Regions from separate parts of the Mesorhizobium sp. WSM4829 genome, predicted to be linked through region 1. Evidence: predicted binding sites of a transcription regulator. Region 1 holds the regulator's gene; each other region holds the start of a gene.
The links. Region 1 encodes LexA, which represses DNA repair genes until DNA is damaged. Its sites were predicted from a motif close to TGTTCNNNNTGTGTTCNG; they were not measured.
Positions count from the first base shown of each region.

Region 2: a site for LexA is predicted at 1,891-1,908, ahead of AC0L17_RS01430 (DNA recombination protein RmuC). Genes of this name have one in related genera too.
Region 3: a site for LexA is predicted at 2,672-2,689, ahead of AC0L17_RS00805 (YifB family Mg chelatase-like AAA ATPase). Genes of this name have one in related genera too.
Region 4: a site for LexA is predicted at 1,142-1,159, ahead of recA (recombinase RecA). Genes of this name have one in related genera too.

Region 1 covers NZ_JBVVQJ010000016.1:125,151-129,065, forward strand. The annotation lists gene moaC (cyclic pyranopterin monophosphate synthase MoaC) at 50-547, shown strand; gene AC0L17_RS17445 (molybdopterin molybdotransferase MoeA) at 547-1,752, shown strand; gene lexA (transcriptional repressor LexA) at 1,857-2,609, shown strand; gene AC0L17_RS17455 (ComEC/Rec2 family competence protein) at 2,603-3,915, opposite strand, start outside.
Region 2 covers NZ_JBVVQJ010000001.1:328,226-332,140, forward strand. The annotation lists gene AC0L17_RS01420 (transglutaminase-like domain-containing protein) at 1-92, shown strand, start outside; gene AC0L17_RS01425 (GFA family protein) at 192-596, shown strand; gene AC0L17_RS01430 (DNA recombination protein RmuC) at 601-1,857, opposite strand; gene def (peptide deformylase) at 1,963-2,508, shown strand; gene AC0L17_RS01440 (plasmid stabilization protein) at 2,603-2,908, shown strand; gene fmt (methionyl-tRNA formyltransferase) at 2,921-3,856, shown strand; gene AC0L17_RS01450 (GNAT family N-acetyltransferase) at 3,853-3,915, shown strand, end outside.
Region 3 covers NZ_JBVVQJ010000001.1:196,331-200,245, reverse strand. The annotation lists gene AC0L17_RS00820 (2-dehydro-3-deoxygalactonokinase) at 1-453, opposite strand, end outside; gene AC0L17_RS00815 (SDR family NAD(P)-dependent oxidoreductase) at 450-1,217, opposite strand; gene gshB (glutathione synthase) at 1,658-2,599, shown strand; gene AC0L17_RS00805 (YifB family Mg chelatase-like AAA ATPase) at 2,782-3,915, shown strand, end outside.
Region 4 covers NZ_JBVVQJ010000012.1:78,439-82,353, reverse strand. The annotation lists gene AC0L17_RS14195 (carbohydrate kinase family protein) at 86-1,006, opposite strand; gene recA (recombinase RecA) at 1,283-2,380, shown strand; gene alaS (alanine--tRNA ligase) at 2,667-3,915, shown strand, end outside.

The DNA of each region.
Region 1 (3,915 bases):
GTACTTTGTGCGTCCAACCGGACGCACGTCGCTCCAGGGTGACCTGACGATGTCGGCCGCCCTCACCCATCTTGGCGCGGAAGGCGAAGCCAATATGGTCGATGTCGGCGACAAGGCGGAGACGACCCGCACGGCAATCGCCGAAGGTCTTGTCTCGATGCGGCCCGAAACGCTGAAAATGATTCTCGACGGCGATGCCAAGAAGGGCGACGTGCTGGGCACGGCGCGCATCGCCGGCATCATGGCGGCCAAGAGGACGCATGAGCTGATCCCGCTCTGCCATCCGCTGCTGTTGACCAAGATATCGGTAGACATCGAACCTGACGCGACGCTGCCCGGCCTGAAGGTCACGGCGCTGGCCCGCGTCACCGGCAAGACCGGCGTCGAGATGGAAGCGCTGACCGCCGTCTCGGTCGCCTGCCTGACCATCTATGATATGGCCAAGGCGGTCGATCGCGGCATGGCGATCTCCGGCATCAGGCTGGTGGAAAAGACCGGCGGCAAATCCGGCGACTACAAGGCGGATGCCCAGAGGGCAGGCCAATAATGGCGCTGATTGCGGTCGCCGAGGCGCTCGAGCACCTGCTTGCGGATGCTGCGCCCTTGCAGGCTGAAAGCGTCGCCCTGATGGATGCCGCCGACCGCGTGCTGGCGGAGCCGCTCATGGCGCTCCGCACCCAGCCGCCATTCAACGCGTCGGCCATGGACGGCTACGCCGTGCGGGCCGACGATGTCGCGTCCGTGCCCGCGAGACTTTCGGTGATCGGCATGGCGCCGGCCGGTCGCGGCTTTACCGGAACAGTCGGCCCGGCGCAGGCCGTGCGCATCTTCACCGGCGCGCCGCTTCCCGCAGGCGCCGACACCATCGTCATCCAGGAGAATGCCCGCGACCTCGGCGGCGGCATGGTCGAAGTGACCGCGCCCACGGTTGAAGGCCGCAACATCCGCCGCCTCGGGCTCGATTTCTCGAAGGGCGACGCGCTGCTGGAGAAAGGCCGCCTGCTTGATCCGGCGGCATTGTCGCTGGCGGCGTCGGCCAACCACCAGCAGGTCCGCGTGGTGAAACGGCCGCTGGTCGCCATCATCGCCACCGGCGACGAATTGCTGCCGCCGGGCAGCGACCTTGGCCCCGACCAGATCATCTCCTCCAATGCCTATGGCGTCGCCGCCGCGGCCCGCTCGGTCGGCGCCAGCGCACTCGATCTCGGCATCGCCCCCGACCGCAAGGAGGCGATCGCCGCGCTGGTGACAAAAGCCGTCGACGCAGGCGCGGACGTCATCGTCACGCTGGGCGGCGCCTCGGTCGGGGACCATGACCTCGTCCATGACGTGCTGACCGGCGAAGGCATGGCGCTCGATTTCTGGAAAATCGCCATGCGGCCCGGCAAGCCACTGATGTTCGGGCGGCTGGGCGCCATCCGCTGCATCGGCCTGCCCGGCAATCCGGTGGCCAGCCTGGTCTGCACGCAGCTCTTTCTGAAGCCGCTGCTGGCGCGGCTCGGCGGCCGCGCCTTCCGCCAGGACATGCGTCAGGCGCGGCTCGGCGCCGCCATGCCGGCCAACGATCTCAGGCAGGACTATGTACGCGCGGTGGTGAAGGAAGAAGCTGGCACGCTTGAGGCAACGCCGTTCAGTATCCAGGATTCCTCGATGCTCAGAATGCTGGCCGACGCCAACGGACTGGTCGTGCGCGAGCCATTCGCTCCCGCAGCCGCAGCGGGCGCCGCCTGCAGCGTGCTGATGCTACGCTGAACAAAACGTCAACACATTCATTAAACTTTAAATGGTTGCGGAACACAACTGGAACAGATAGTGTTTGTTCTGGGTTTGTTTTTCTGATTCTGTTGGGGGTCGCGATGCTGACACGCAAACAACATGAACTGCTGATGTTCATTCACGAACGGCTGAAGGAAAGCGGCATTCCGCCCTCGTTCGACGAGATGAAGGAAGCGCTCGACCTCGCCTCCAAATCAGGGATCCACCGGCTGATCACGGCGCTGGAGGAACGCGGTTTCATTCGCCGCCTGCCCAACCGCGCCCGCGCGCTGGAGGTGCTGCGCCTGCCCGATTCGATCGCGCCGGGCCTCAATGCGGCGCGCAAATTCTCGCCGAGCGTCATTCAAGGCAGCCTTGGCCAGGGCGGGCTTGGACAGGGCGGCCTCGGACGCCAGATCAAGCCGGCGCCTTCGCGCATGCGTGCTGCCGGCAATGACGACGACGTCGTTGCCACCGTCTCCATACCGGTGATGGGCCGCATCGCTGCCGGTGTGCCGATCGACGCCATCCAGCACCAGACGCATTCGATCTCGGTGCCACCGGACATGATCACCGGCGGCACGCACTACGCGCTGGAGGTCAAGGGTGATTCGATGATCGAGGCCGGCATCTTCGACGGCGACACGGTCATCATCCGCAACGCCGACACCGCCCAGCCTGGCGAGATCATTGTCGCGCTGGTCGACGAGGAGGAAGCTACGCTGAAACGATTCCGCCGCAAAGGTGCCTCGATCGCACTGGAAGCCGCCAATCCGGCGTACGAGACGCGCATCTTCGGGCCGGACCGGGTCAAGGTGCAGGGCAAGCTCGTCGGACTGATCCGGCGTTACTGAGCGGCAGGCTTCTGGGGTTTCTCGGCCCTGCGGTATGGCGGCAGGCCCCTCGCCTCGCGCGAAAATCGCCGCTGCTCATGCCAGGGCCTGTATGGCTGTCTGACGGCAAAACGGATTTCTGCGCGCATCCTCGCCGATAGCGGATCGAAGAAGACGGCGGCACTGCCCATGCGGGCGAGCTGCCGTTTGGTGACGACGAGAACCAGCGGGTTGCGGCAGGGTTTGTAATAGGCTGTGGCGTCGTCGATGACGATCAAATCCGCAAAGGCACAGGCCGGCCGCGCGGTTTTCCGGTCGTCGGCGAGCGCAATGAGCGCGCCGGACGGATGCCGGGCCAGGCACAGGCCGGCAGTGCAGGTGAAAGGTGCTCCCGGCGGCAGGTCGGCCGGGTCGGCGATGTCGAACCGCACATCTCCTTTTTCGAATGTCTCCGGCTCGACGATCGTCGTTGAAACCAGCGCATGTTTCCAGTTGTCGGTGGTGAATTCGTTCGAACGCATCCGGTTGACGGCAAGTTCGCCGCCGCCGATCGGCAGCGCCACCAGATGCGCATCCTCCGAAATCAGCACGTCGGGGATGCGCGTCTCGGAAATCGTCAGCAGGCCGGCGAGCGCAAAGGGAAGTGCGGCAAGCCGCAGCCATGTCGTCGCCATCGTGGCGATGACCAGGGCGACCGTCACCAGCAGAACCGATTGCAACGAAATCAGTCCGACTGCATCGACCGGCGAACGCTCCGAGATCCATCCCGAAATTGCGATCATCGCCGTCAGGCCCTTGCCCATCATGTAGAGGAAGGGGCCGTCGAGGCCGAAAGACATTGCCAGGGCGCTGAGGACGGCCAGGAACATGACGATCGTGACGATCGGCATGACGGCCAGATTGGCGAACAGGCTGAGCGGCGAGACGCGCTGGAAGTGCCAGATGGCGAAGAGCGCGGTGGCGCTGCCGGCAATGACGGAGGTCATTGCGATGGTGCCTGCCCCAGCGACAAGTTTGCGCGTGACGAAAGCGACCGGTGACCGTCGCTGTCGCGGCGCCTTGGCCTTGTCGGCACGGTAGTCGGACCAACCGGCATAGGCGCCCACGAGAGCCGCAGTCGCGGCGAAGGACATCTGGAAGCTTGCGCCGACCACCTCATGCGGCGACACGACGATGACGACGATGGCCGAAATCGCCAGGTTGCGCATGGTGAGTGCCGCCCGGTCGAACAGCACGGCGACAAGCATTACCGCCAGCATGATGAAGCTGCGTTCAGCCGCGACCACGATACCGGAAAAGATCAGATAGGCAGCGATGGAGACGAGTG
Region 2 (3,915 bases), on a different contig from region 1:
CGCTGACCCATATCTTCGGGCCGGGTATGCTGGCCGGTTTCAAGGTCTGGACGGAAGAAGTCATCGAACAGGCGTCGGCGCCGCAGTCTTGAACCACCGGACGGTTCGCGCGTTGTGATTGCCGGTGGAGCTTCGGCCGGTGCGCCGTTAAGCTCCAACGCATCGAGGCTCGGCTGAAGGGAGGAGCGAAGATGAAAATCGACGGCGGGTGCCATTGCGGCGCCATCACTTACGAGGCGGAGGTCGATCCGGACAACACCAGTATTTGTCACTGCATCGATTGCCAGCAGCTGACCGGAACAGCGTTTCGGGTGACCGTGCCGGCGCCGGAGGAGCACTACCGGATCACCAAGGGCACGCCGAAGATCTACATCAAGACCGCAGCGAGCGGCGCCAGGCGCGCCCAGGCCTTTTGCGGCGAGTGCGGTACGCACCTCTATGCCACGTCGGTCGGCGACGGGCCGAAAGTCTACGGCATCAGGGTCGGCACGGCGCGGCAGCGCGAACAACTGATCCCGAGAAAACAGATCTGGCACCGCTCGGCGCTGCCTTGGCTGCCGGAGTTCGAAGGCACGATGATCGTCGAGGAGCAGTAGCCTCTCAGTCGTCGCCTTCGACGACCCTTAGCCGCAGTTGGCCGGTCTTGGAATCGGCGACGCGCGCACCCGCTTCGGTCTTCGCGCTGCCCGATCCGGCGTCGCCCTCCGTCGGCTGCGCGCCGAACTCCAGCGCCTCGATCTTTTGGCCGCGCTTGGTCACCTTCGACGTCGAGACGAGGATATCGTCGATATCCTTGGCCGACTGGCCGAAATGGCTCTGCAGCTTGCGCACCCGCTCGTCGAGGCGCGAGACATCCTCCATCAGCCGGATGACTTCGCCCTGGATCAGATGCGCCTGCTCGCGCATGCGGGCGTCCTTGAGGATCGCCTGGATGACCTGGATCGACAGCATCAGCAGCGACGGCGAGACGATGACGATGCGGGCGCGGTGCGCCTTGTGGACAATCCCCTCGAAATTCTCGTGGATCTCGGCGAATACCGATTCCGACGGCACGAACATGAAGGCGGTGTCCTGCGTCTCGCCCTGGATCAGGTATTTGTCGGAAATATCGCGGACATGCACCTCGATATCGCGCCGGAACGCCTGTGCGGCGACCTTCTGCAAATCGGCGCCTTCGGCGGCACGGATGGCATTCCACGCTTCCAGCGGAAACTTGGCGTCGATGGCAAGTGCAGGCGCTCCGTTCGGCATCTTCACCAGGCAGTCGGGCCGGTTGCCGTTCGACAGGGTCGCCTGGAATTCATAGGCGCCGTGCGGCAGGCCATCGGCGACGATCGCCTCCATGCGCGACTGGCCGAAGGCGCCGCGCGTCTGCTTGTTGGAGAGGATTGCCTGAAGTTGCACGACCTGGCTGGCGAGCGACTGGATGTTGCCTTGCGCTGTATCGATGACCGCCAGCCGCTCCTGCAGTTTGGCGAGGCTTTCATGCGTCGATTTCGTCTGCTCGGTCATGGTCTGGCCGAGACGGCCGGTCATCGCGTCGAGACGCTGGCCGATCGACTGCGTGAGTTCGGCCTGCCGCGCCCCGAACACTTCGGCGATGGCGCCCATGCGGCCCTGCATCTCGGCCTGGCTTGCCAGGATGCCGGCCATCCGCGCCTCGGCGTCGCGGGCGTGGTCGGCGGCTTCCGCGGCAGCCACCGCACGCGCCTTGGCCGAGCGCCAGAGCGCGACGACGAGCGCCACGAACAGGCCCAGGAACAGGACCGCGCCGAATGCCAGCGCGTGGCCGAGCGTGATCGTGGTGGCGCCGAGCCGGGCGATCGGTTCGGACAGGATGGTGGTCAGGTCGTTCATATCGGACAGCATAGATGATTCGGCCTGACGACACAGATCAAAACGTGAACGCCGCTGCAAATGCCCCGGTTGACGCTTTTCGTGCGAGGTCTTAGGTGAGACGCCATGTCGATCAAGCCGCTCATCATCCTTCCCGATCCCGTCCTGCGCCAGGTTTCGAAACCGGTCGAGCGCGTCGACGGCGCCTTGCGCAAACTGGCCGACGATATGCTGGACACGATGTATGACGCGCCGGGCATTGGTCTGGCGGCGATCCAGATCGGCGAACCGCTGCGCATGCTGGTGATCGACCTCGCCAAGGAAGACGAGCCGCCGGCGCCGCATGTCTTCATCAATCCCGAGATTCTTGAGAGCGCCGATCAGCGCTCGGTCTACGAGGAGGGGTGCCTGTCGATCCCGGATTACTATGCCGAGGTCGAGCGCCCTGCCGCCGTGCGGGTGAAATATCTCGATCGCGACGGCAAGCTGCAGGAGATCGAGGCCGAAGGGCTGATGGCGACTTGCCTGCAGCACGAAATCGACCATCTCAACGGCGTTCTGTTCATCGACCACATCTCGAAGCTGAAGCGCGACATGGTGGTGAAGAAGTTCAAGAAGCTCGCCAGGGACAAACCATCAGGCAGCAAGGCGCCGGGCAAGTTAGTGGGATAGGGCGATACTCGCGCAGTTTGATGCTGAACCTTTCGAAGATGTTGGCGGGACAGCGCCCCTCTACCCTGTTCCAGATCAGGAAATGGAGACGCCGATGAGCGACATGCTGACCAGAAATATTCCCGAACCCTTGAAGCGGGAAATCGAGCAGGCGGCGCGTAAGAGCGGCCAGAGCCTGTCGGGCAAGGCGATAGCTCTTCTGCGCGAAGGCATGGTCGCCGAAAGGCAAGCAAGGCTGGAGCCGGGTCTTTCGGCATGGGACGCGATTCGCGCGGCATTCGCTGCTGAAAACGCAATTGGCGATGAATTCGCCAAGATCATGAACGAAATCGAAGCAGAAAGGAAACGCGACTTCGGTCGCCGACCCGCAAAGTTCGCGACTTCGACTGAGCCGACTTAACGGCCGAACAAAATGCCCTTGCGCGTCATCTTCATGGGTACGCCCGAATTCTCGGTGCCGACGCTGCGGGCGGTCGCGGATGCTGGACATGAGATTGGAGCCGTCTACACTCAGCCGCCGCGCGCCGCCGGTCGCCGCGGGCTGGAACTGACGCCGTCGCCGGTGCAGCGCGATGCCGAGCGGCTGGGCCTCGAACTGCGGACGCCGGTGTCGCTGAAGAACGAGACCGAGCAGCAGGCGTTCCGCGCCTTGCGGGCCGATGTCGCCGTCGTCGTCGCCTATGGATTGCTGTTGCCCAAACCCATTCTCGAGGCGCCGCGGCTCGGCTGCCTCAATGGTCACGCGTCGCTGTTGCCACGCTGGCGCGGCGCCGCCCCTATCCAGCGCGCCATCATGGCCGGCGATACCGAGGCAGGCATGATGGTGATGCGGATGGAAGAGGGCCTAGACACCGGCCCGGTGGCGATGGCCGAAAAATGCGCCATCGGCCCCAATATGACGGCCGGCGAACTGCATGATCGGCTGATGCACATTGGCGCCGCGCTGATGGCGGGAGCGCTGGCTCGTCTGGAACGGGATGCCCTGACTTTTACCGCACAGGCGACGGAGGGGGTGACCTATGCCAAAAAGATCGATAAAGCGGAGACGCGCGTGGACTGGACGCGGCCTGCTGGCGAAGTCCACAATCATATTCGCGGCCTGTCGCCCTTTCCCGGCGCATGGTGCGAGATCGAAATTGCCGGCCGCCCGGAGCGGCTGAAACTGCTTCGCTCGACGCTTTCGCAAGGCGCCGGCGAGCCGGGAGGAATTCTCGACGACCGGCTGACGGTCGCCTGCGGGTCAGGCGCGATCAGGTTGGTCGAAGTTCAACGTGCGGGCGGAAGGCCCATTGCCGCGCAGGAGTTTCTGCGCGGGGCCAAGCTCGAAAAAGGAACGAAATTCTCATGAGCATGATGTCGATACGCGCGGCAACGCCGCGGGACCGCGAGGCGATCCGCCTGGTCGAG
Region 3 (3,915 bases), on a different contig from region 1:
GGTGCCGGGCATGCAGACGAGATGGCGGCTTGTTGCCGGCAAACCGGCGCCAGCAAGCTGCGTTTCCTCGCCGCGCATGACATCGGGCGCGTCGGCCTGGCGCTGGGCAAGGCCCGGCACGATGCGGATGTCGCGGCGCTGGCCCGGAACGCGCGCAGCACCGGCAAGGATGGCGCCGATCGGCGCCGGCACGCTGACATAGGGCGCCTCCAGCCAGCCCTGGCGCGAGCCGGCCATGCCGCAGATGATCACGGGCATCGTTTTCGGCGCGCCCATCGCCGCCAGATGTCCTTCGAGGATGGTCGAAAACCCGGCCGCCTGCGCGGTGATCAGCCCGTCGTCGCCGCGACGCTCGGCGAGGACATTTCCGGCCTCATCGACCAGCCAGACCCTGAGACGGGTGGTGCCCCAGTCGACGGCGGCCACAGAAGGCACGTTGCTCGCTGAATTCACAGGAAGCCCCCGTCGACGATCAGCATCTGTGCGGTCAGCATGCGCGAAGCGTCCGACGCCAGGAACAGCACCGTGCCGACGACGTCTTCCGGCTGCATCACCTGCTTGATGCATTGCTTGGCCACGTGGGCGGCGAGCGCCTGTTCGGTGACCCAGAGCTGTTTCTGCCGCTCGGTGATCACCCAGCCGGGTGCGATCGCATTGACGCGAATGCCGTCGGCGCCGAGCTTGCCGGCAAGCCCCTTGGTCAGGCCGACGATCCCCGCCTTGGCGGCGGTATAGGCCGGCATGTCGGGGTGGTTGATCAGGAACGACGTCGACGTGAAGTTGATGATCGAGCCGCCGCCGGCGCGCTTCATGCCCGGCGCCACCGCCTGTGCGGAGAAGAAATGCGGACGCAGGTTGACCGCCTGGTTGTTGTCCCAGAACTCCACGGTGACGTCTTCCACCGCGTGGCGATCGTCAAGTGCTGCATTGTTGACCAGCACGGTGACGTCGCCATGCGCCTCTGCCGCCCTGGCGGCCGAAGCCCGCAGCGCCTCGACGTCGCGTATGTCGGTCTTGAGATAGAGGGGGCGGCGGCCGAGATCCTTTTCGATGCGATCGGCCAGCGCCAGGCTCGGGCCGTCGGCGATGTCGATGAAGGCGACCTTTGCCCCCTGGCGGGCAAAACCCTCGGTCAGCGCCGCGCCAATTCCGGAGCCGCCGCCGGTAATCAGCACCGAAGCGCCCTCAAGGTCGGCAAAGCGCGCCGATGGCATCATTTTTTTCTCCCTGCGCATGACCCCGAAAATCGGTTTCGATTTTCGGAAACGATCATGCGCAAAATCAAAGTGCTACAGCGTCGTTTGCGCATCCAAAAGGACGCGCGGCGCCGTAGGCTCGGTCGGCGCGCATCCTAGCCAGACCGGTCGGGGGAGCAAGGAGAAAACGCAAATTCGCGGGCTTATGTCTGACAAGTCGCTCGTCAGATCGCCTTGAGCGCAAGGTGCCACGGAGCGAATTTCTGGGATAGCCGAGCGTGGCATCGAAACCAACCGGCCCGCCGAACAGGAATCGTTGCTGCCGGCGCAACCGAACTGGGCAAGGCGCTCCGCCTGCGCCTCACCTACGCCCAGCAGGCAATCCTCAAAATGTCGCGATTGGCAGATGACCGGGGAGGTTGTAAGGGCAAGCAGCCCATCCGATCCGCCGGAGATCCGCCATGCCTCTGAAAATCGCTGTCCAGATGGACCACATCTCCACCGTCTCGATTGCCGGCGACACGTCGTTTGCGCTGTCGCTGGAAGCGCAGCGACGCGGCCACCAGTTGTTCCATTATACGCCCGACCGGCTGTCGCTGCGCGACGGCAAGGTGTTTGCCGGCGTCGAGGAAATGCAGGTCCTCGACGAGAAGGGCAATCACTATTCGCTCGGCGAGAAAGTGCGCACCGACCTGTCGGAGATGGACGTCATCCTGCTCAGGCAGGATCCGCCGTTCGACATGAACTACATCACCACGACGCACATACTCGAGCGCATCCATCCCAGGACGCTGGTGGTCAACGACCCGGCCTGGGTGCGCAATAGCCCGGAAAAGATCTTCGTCACCGAGTTTCCCGACCTGATGCCGGAAACGCTGATCACCAAGGACAGCCAAGAGGTTGCCGCCTTCCGCAAGGAGTTCGGCGACATCATCGTCAAGCCGCTCTACGGCAATGGCGGCGCCGGCATCTTCCACCTGCACGAGGCCGATCGCAACCTCGCCTCGCTGCTCGAAATGTTCGGCCAGATGTTCCGCGAGCCCTACATCGTTCAGCGTTATCTGAAGGAGGTGCGCGCCGGCGACAAGCGCATCATCCTGATCGACGGTGAACCGGTCGGCGCCATCAACCGGGTGCCGGCCGAGCATGATTCCCGCTCCAACATGCATGTCGGCGGCCGCGCCGAAAAAACCGAACTAACGGAGCGCGAACGCGAGATCTGCGCCCGCATCGGCCCGTCGCTGAAAGAGCGCGGCTTCATCCTCGTCGGCATTGACGTGATCGGCGACTACATGACGGAGATCAACGTGACGTCGCCGACCGGCGTGCGCGAGGTAAAACGCTTCGGCGGCGCCGATATCGCCAGCCTGTTCTGGGATGCGGTCGAGGACAAGCGCAAGTAGCGCCGATGCTTGGCGGAACAGCCGTTTTCCGATCCGTAGCCGATGCGGCGCCATCCAGGCACCACGTTCGATTGTTCCCGTAATGTTCTTGCCTTTGCCCAAAATCTGTGGTTGTCTCAGATGACGCCGTTCGCGGCATGATCGCATGGGCTTCGGGCGGGCCCATGTCCGAGGGAGAAAAGATGGTTGCGCGGGTCCGTACGGTCGCTTTCCAGGGCATCGAGGCCGTGCCGGTCGACGTGCAGGTGATGATCGCGCCCGGCAAGGTCAACATGCACATCGTCGGCCTCGGCGACAAGGCGGTGGCCGAAAGCCGGGAGCGGGTGCAGGCGGCGCTGCACGCATCGGGCCTGTCGATGCCGTCGAAGAAGGTCACCGTCAATCTGGCGCCTGCCGACCTGCCCAAGGAAGGCAGCCATTACGATTTGCCGATCGCGCTTGGCCTGATGGCGGCGCTTGGCGCCATTCCAGGCGACATGCTGGCCGGCTACGTCGTGCTTGGCGAACTGTCGCTCGACGGCACCATCGCCGCGGTGGCCGGCGCGCTTCCGGCGGCGATCGGCGCCAATGCCGAAGGCAAGGGCCTGATCTGCCCTTTCGCCTGCGGCCCGGAAGCGGCGTGGGCCGGCAAGGATTTCGACATTCTGGCGCCGCGCAGCCTGATCGCCATCGCCAATCATTTTCGCGGCACGCAAGTGCTGTCGCGGCCGGAGGCCGGCATCCATGCCTCGGCGCGCGACCTGCCGGATCTTGCCGACATCAAGGGCCAGGAGACCGCCAAGCGGGCACTCGAAGTGGCGGCGGCCGGCGGCCATAACATGTTGATGATCGGTCCGCCAGGATCGGGAAAATCGATGCTGGCGCAGCGGCTGCCGTCGATCCTGCCGCCGCTGGCGCCGAGGGAATTGCTCGAAGTCTCGATGATCGCCTCGGTGGCCGGCGAGCTTGGTGAAGGCAAGCTGACCGACCGGCGGCCGTTCCGCGCGCCGCACCATTCGGCCTCGATGGCGGCGCTCGTCGGCGGCGGCCTGCGCGTGCGGCCGGGCGAGGCCTCGCTGGCCCACCACGGCGTGCTGTTCCTCGACGAGTTTCCCGAATTCTCGCCGCAGGCGCTCGACGCGCTGCGCCAGCCGCTGGAGACCGGCGACTGCATGATCGCCCGCGCCAATCATCGCGTCACCTATCCGGCGCGCATCCAGCTGGTCGCGGCGATGAACCCGTGCCGCTGCGGCATGGCCGGCGAGCCGGGCTATCGCTGCCTGCGCGGCGACCGCTGCCGCACCGACTACCAGGCGCGCATATCAGGCCCGCTGCTC
Region 4 (3,915 bases), on a different contig from region 1:
GCGTTGCGGCCAAGCCCCTTCTCCCCGTCCTTGACGGGGAGAAGGTCCCGGCAGGGGGTTGAGGGGCGGCGCCAACATCCGGGGTTCATGCCAGGTCGCGCGCCTCGGATACGAATGTCAGCGCCTCGGCAAAGATAGCGCTGGCGAAGGTGGCGCTCTCGACGGCGAGCATTGCTGCGGCAACGCCTTCGCGCAACGCTGCGCGCAGCGTCAGGCCGCGCAGCAGGGCGGCCATCGTCGCGCCCGCCAGCGCATCGGCGGCGCCGACCGTGACTTTTTTCGGTGGCAGGATCGAGAAGGCGCCGGCCGCGTCGAAACCCAGCACCGGACCGTCACCAGCGGTGACCACGCCGCTTTTCAGGCCGGCGCGTCTTAGGCCGTCGACAATGCCACGCTCGTCGGCATCGACGTCGGCGCCGGTAAGCGCGCCGGCCTCGTGCCGGTTCATGAAGGCCATCGCCAGAAACTCAAGCACCAGCGTCAGCCGCGCCGCCTTGCTGGGCGAAACGGCAAGTGCAAACACCGGCTTGTCGGCTGCAAGCGTCACCAGCCGCTCGAGCGCCGCCGACGGCAGGTTTGCGTCGCAAAGGACTGCATCGGCGGTGCTGATTGCCTCGCGCACCTTGGCACGGCGGATCTGCTTGGCAAGCGCCAGGTCGTAGAGCGCCATGTCGGCAAGACCGACGATCAGCGCGCCGTCGCCGTCGAATATCGTCGTGTTGCTCGGCGTCGTGCGATCTAGGAACACCACCGACAGATCGGCAATCCCCGCCACAGCAATGGCGCGTGAAACCGTCTCGGCCAGAACATCGCCGCCGCGAACCGAAAGCAGCGAGCCGGAGACGCCGCGGCGCACGGCGCAGCGCAGCGCATTGAAGACGGCGCCGCCGACTTCCTCGCGCATCGTGCCGGGGTTCGACGCCGCCGGCACGAAGGCGCCCGAAACCTGGCCGCGCCGCTCGATATAGGCGCCGCCTACTGCCAGGATCGTCGGCGACTTCATCATGCCCAGTGAGATGACCTTTGCTGCTGCCGGGAGGAGACTAGGTTGTCCGGCGGAACCCGGCAACCGGAGGCGCGATTCGGAAGATGCCTTGCAGAATCCTGCGGGTGAACCCGGGATGCATCCTGGGTGAAAACACGAAACAAAAAAAGAACAAATCCGGATATTGTTGGTTTTTCAATCGGTTGTATCCCCTTGCCAATCGAGAACAAAAAAGGTACAAATTGATAGGGATTACGGATTGTCCGGCCTTCATTGACGACCAAGGGGTGATGTATCATGGCTCAGAATTCTTTGCGGCTTGTAGAGGACAAAACGGTGGACAAATCAAAGGCTCTGGATGCGGCGCTGTCGCAAATCGAGCGTGCTTTCGGCAAGGGCTCGATCATGCGGCTCGGCGCAAACGAGCAGGTCGTCGAGATCGAAACGGTGCCGACCGGTTCGCTTGGCCTCGACATCGCGCTCGGCGTCGGCGGCCTGCCGCGCGGCCGCATCATCGAGATCTACGGGCCGGAAAGCTCAGGCAAGACGACGCTGGCGCTGCACACTGTGGCGGAGGCCCAGAAGAAGGGCGGCATCTGCGCCTTCGTCGATGCCGAGCACGCGCTCGACCCGGTCTATGCCCGCAAGCTCGGCGTCGACCTCGAAAACCTCTTGATCTCGCAGCCCGATACCGGCGAGCAGGCGCTGGAGATCTGCGACACGCTGGTGCGTTCCGGCGCCATCGACGTGCTGGTGGTCGATTCGGTCGCGGCGCTGACGCCGCGCGCCGAAATCGAAGGCGAGATGGGCGATTCGCTGCCCGGCCTGCAGGCCCGGCTGATGAGCCAGGCGCTGCGCAAGCTGACCGCCTCGATCTCGCGCTCCAACACCATGGTCATCTTCATCAACCAGATCCGCATGAAGATCGGCGTCATGTTCGGTTCGCCCGAGACCACGACCGGCGGCAACGCGCTGAAATTCTACGCTTCGGTGCGCCTCGACATTCGCCGCATCGGCTCGGTCAAGGACCGCGACGAGGTCGTCGGCAACCAGACTCGCGTCAAGGTGGTCAAGAACAAGCTGGCGCCGCCCTTCAAGGTGGTCGAGTTCGATATCATGTATGGCGAGGGCGTGTCCAAGACCGGCGAGCTGGTCGACCTCGGCGTCAAGGCCGGCGTGGTCGAAAAGTCGGGCGCCTGGTTCTCCTACAATTCGCAGCGTCTCGGCCAGGGCCGCGAGAATGCAAAACTGTTCCTGCGCGACAATCCCGACACGGCGCGCGAAATCGAATTGGCACTACGGCAGAATGCCGGGCTGATTGCGGAAAAGTTCCTCGAGAATGGTGGTTCCGAAGGCGGAGACGATGGTTTCGAGGACGAAGCCGGCGCCATGTAGGCTTCGGCAGTGGCCGGAGTTTGGCCATGATTCCCGCGCATCAGCTCCAGCCTGTGTAATCGAGTCCTGTATTGTTGCGTTCGAACCGCCGGCCTAGCGCCGGCGGTTTGCGTTTCAGCGGTGGCGCCGAGATGACCGGCAAGCCGGCAACGAGATGACCGGCAGGCCCCGCAAATTGGCCCAATTCCGTGTTTCTGGACAGGGTGCAACGCGGCGGCTAAAAGGCCATGTCCATTTGCCGTCGGCCGCGCCGGCGGCTCTCTCTAAAAGCTAAAAGGCAGTATTCATGAGTGGCGTGAACGAGATCCGGTCGACATTCCTCGACTATTTCCGCAAGGAGGGTCACGAGGTCGTCGCGTCGAGCCCGCTGGTGCCGCGCAATGACCCGACACTGATGTTCACCAATGCCGGCATGGTGCAGTTCAAGAACGTTTTCACCGGCCTGGAAAAGCGACCTTATTCGCGTGCCACGACGGCTCAGAAGAGTGTTCGCGCCGGCGGCAAGCACAACGACCTCGACAATGTCGGCTACACCGCGCGCCACCTGACCTTCTTCGAGATGCTCGGTAATTTCTCGTTCGGCGACTATTTCAAGGAGCGCGCCATCGAGCTTGCCTGGAACCTGATCACCAGGGAGTTCGGGCTGAAGAAGGACAAGCTGCTGGTCACGGTCTATCATACCGACGACGAGGCTGCCGGCTACTGGAAGAAGATCGCCGGCTTTTCCGACGATCGCATCATCCGCATTCCGACCTCGGACAATTTCTGGGCGATGGGCGACACCGGACCTTGCGGTCCGTGCTCGGAGATCTTCATCGACCGTGGCGAGCACATCTGGGGCGGCCCTCCCGGCAGCCCCGAGGAGGATGGCGACCGTTTCCTCGAATTCTGGAACCTGGTGTTCATGCAGTATGAACAGGTGACGAAGGATGAGCGCATCGACCTGCCGCGCCCGTCGATCGACACCGGCATGGGCCTGGAGCGCATGGCCTCCATTCTGCAAGGGGTCGAGAGCGTCTTCGAGACCGACCTGTTCCGTCACCTGATCGAGGCCGCGTCATCCGCGCTCGGCCGCGGTCCGGATGCCGACACCGTCGGATCGTTCCGCGTTATCGCCGACCATCTGCGTTCGTCCTGCTTTCTGGTCGCCGACGGCGTGCTGCCGTCCAATGAGGGCCGCGGCTACGTGCTGCGTCGCATCATGCGCCGCGCCATGCGCCACGCGCAGCTTTTGGGCGCCGGTGATCCGCTGATGTGGCAGTTGGTGCCGGCGCTGGTGCGCGAGATGGGCCAGGCCTATCCGGAACTGGTGCGCGGCGAACAGATGATCACCGAGACGCTTAAGCTTGAAGAAACCCGTTTCCGCAAGACGCTGGTGCGCGGCTTGGGCCTGCTTTCGGAGGCGACGGAAAAGCTGGGTGCCGGCGACATGCTGGATGGCGAGACCGCCTTCAAGCTCTACGACACCTATGGCTTTCCGCTCGATCTGACGCAAGACGCGCTGCGTCAGCGCAACATCTCGGTCGATCTTGCCG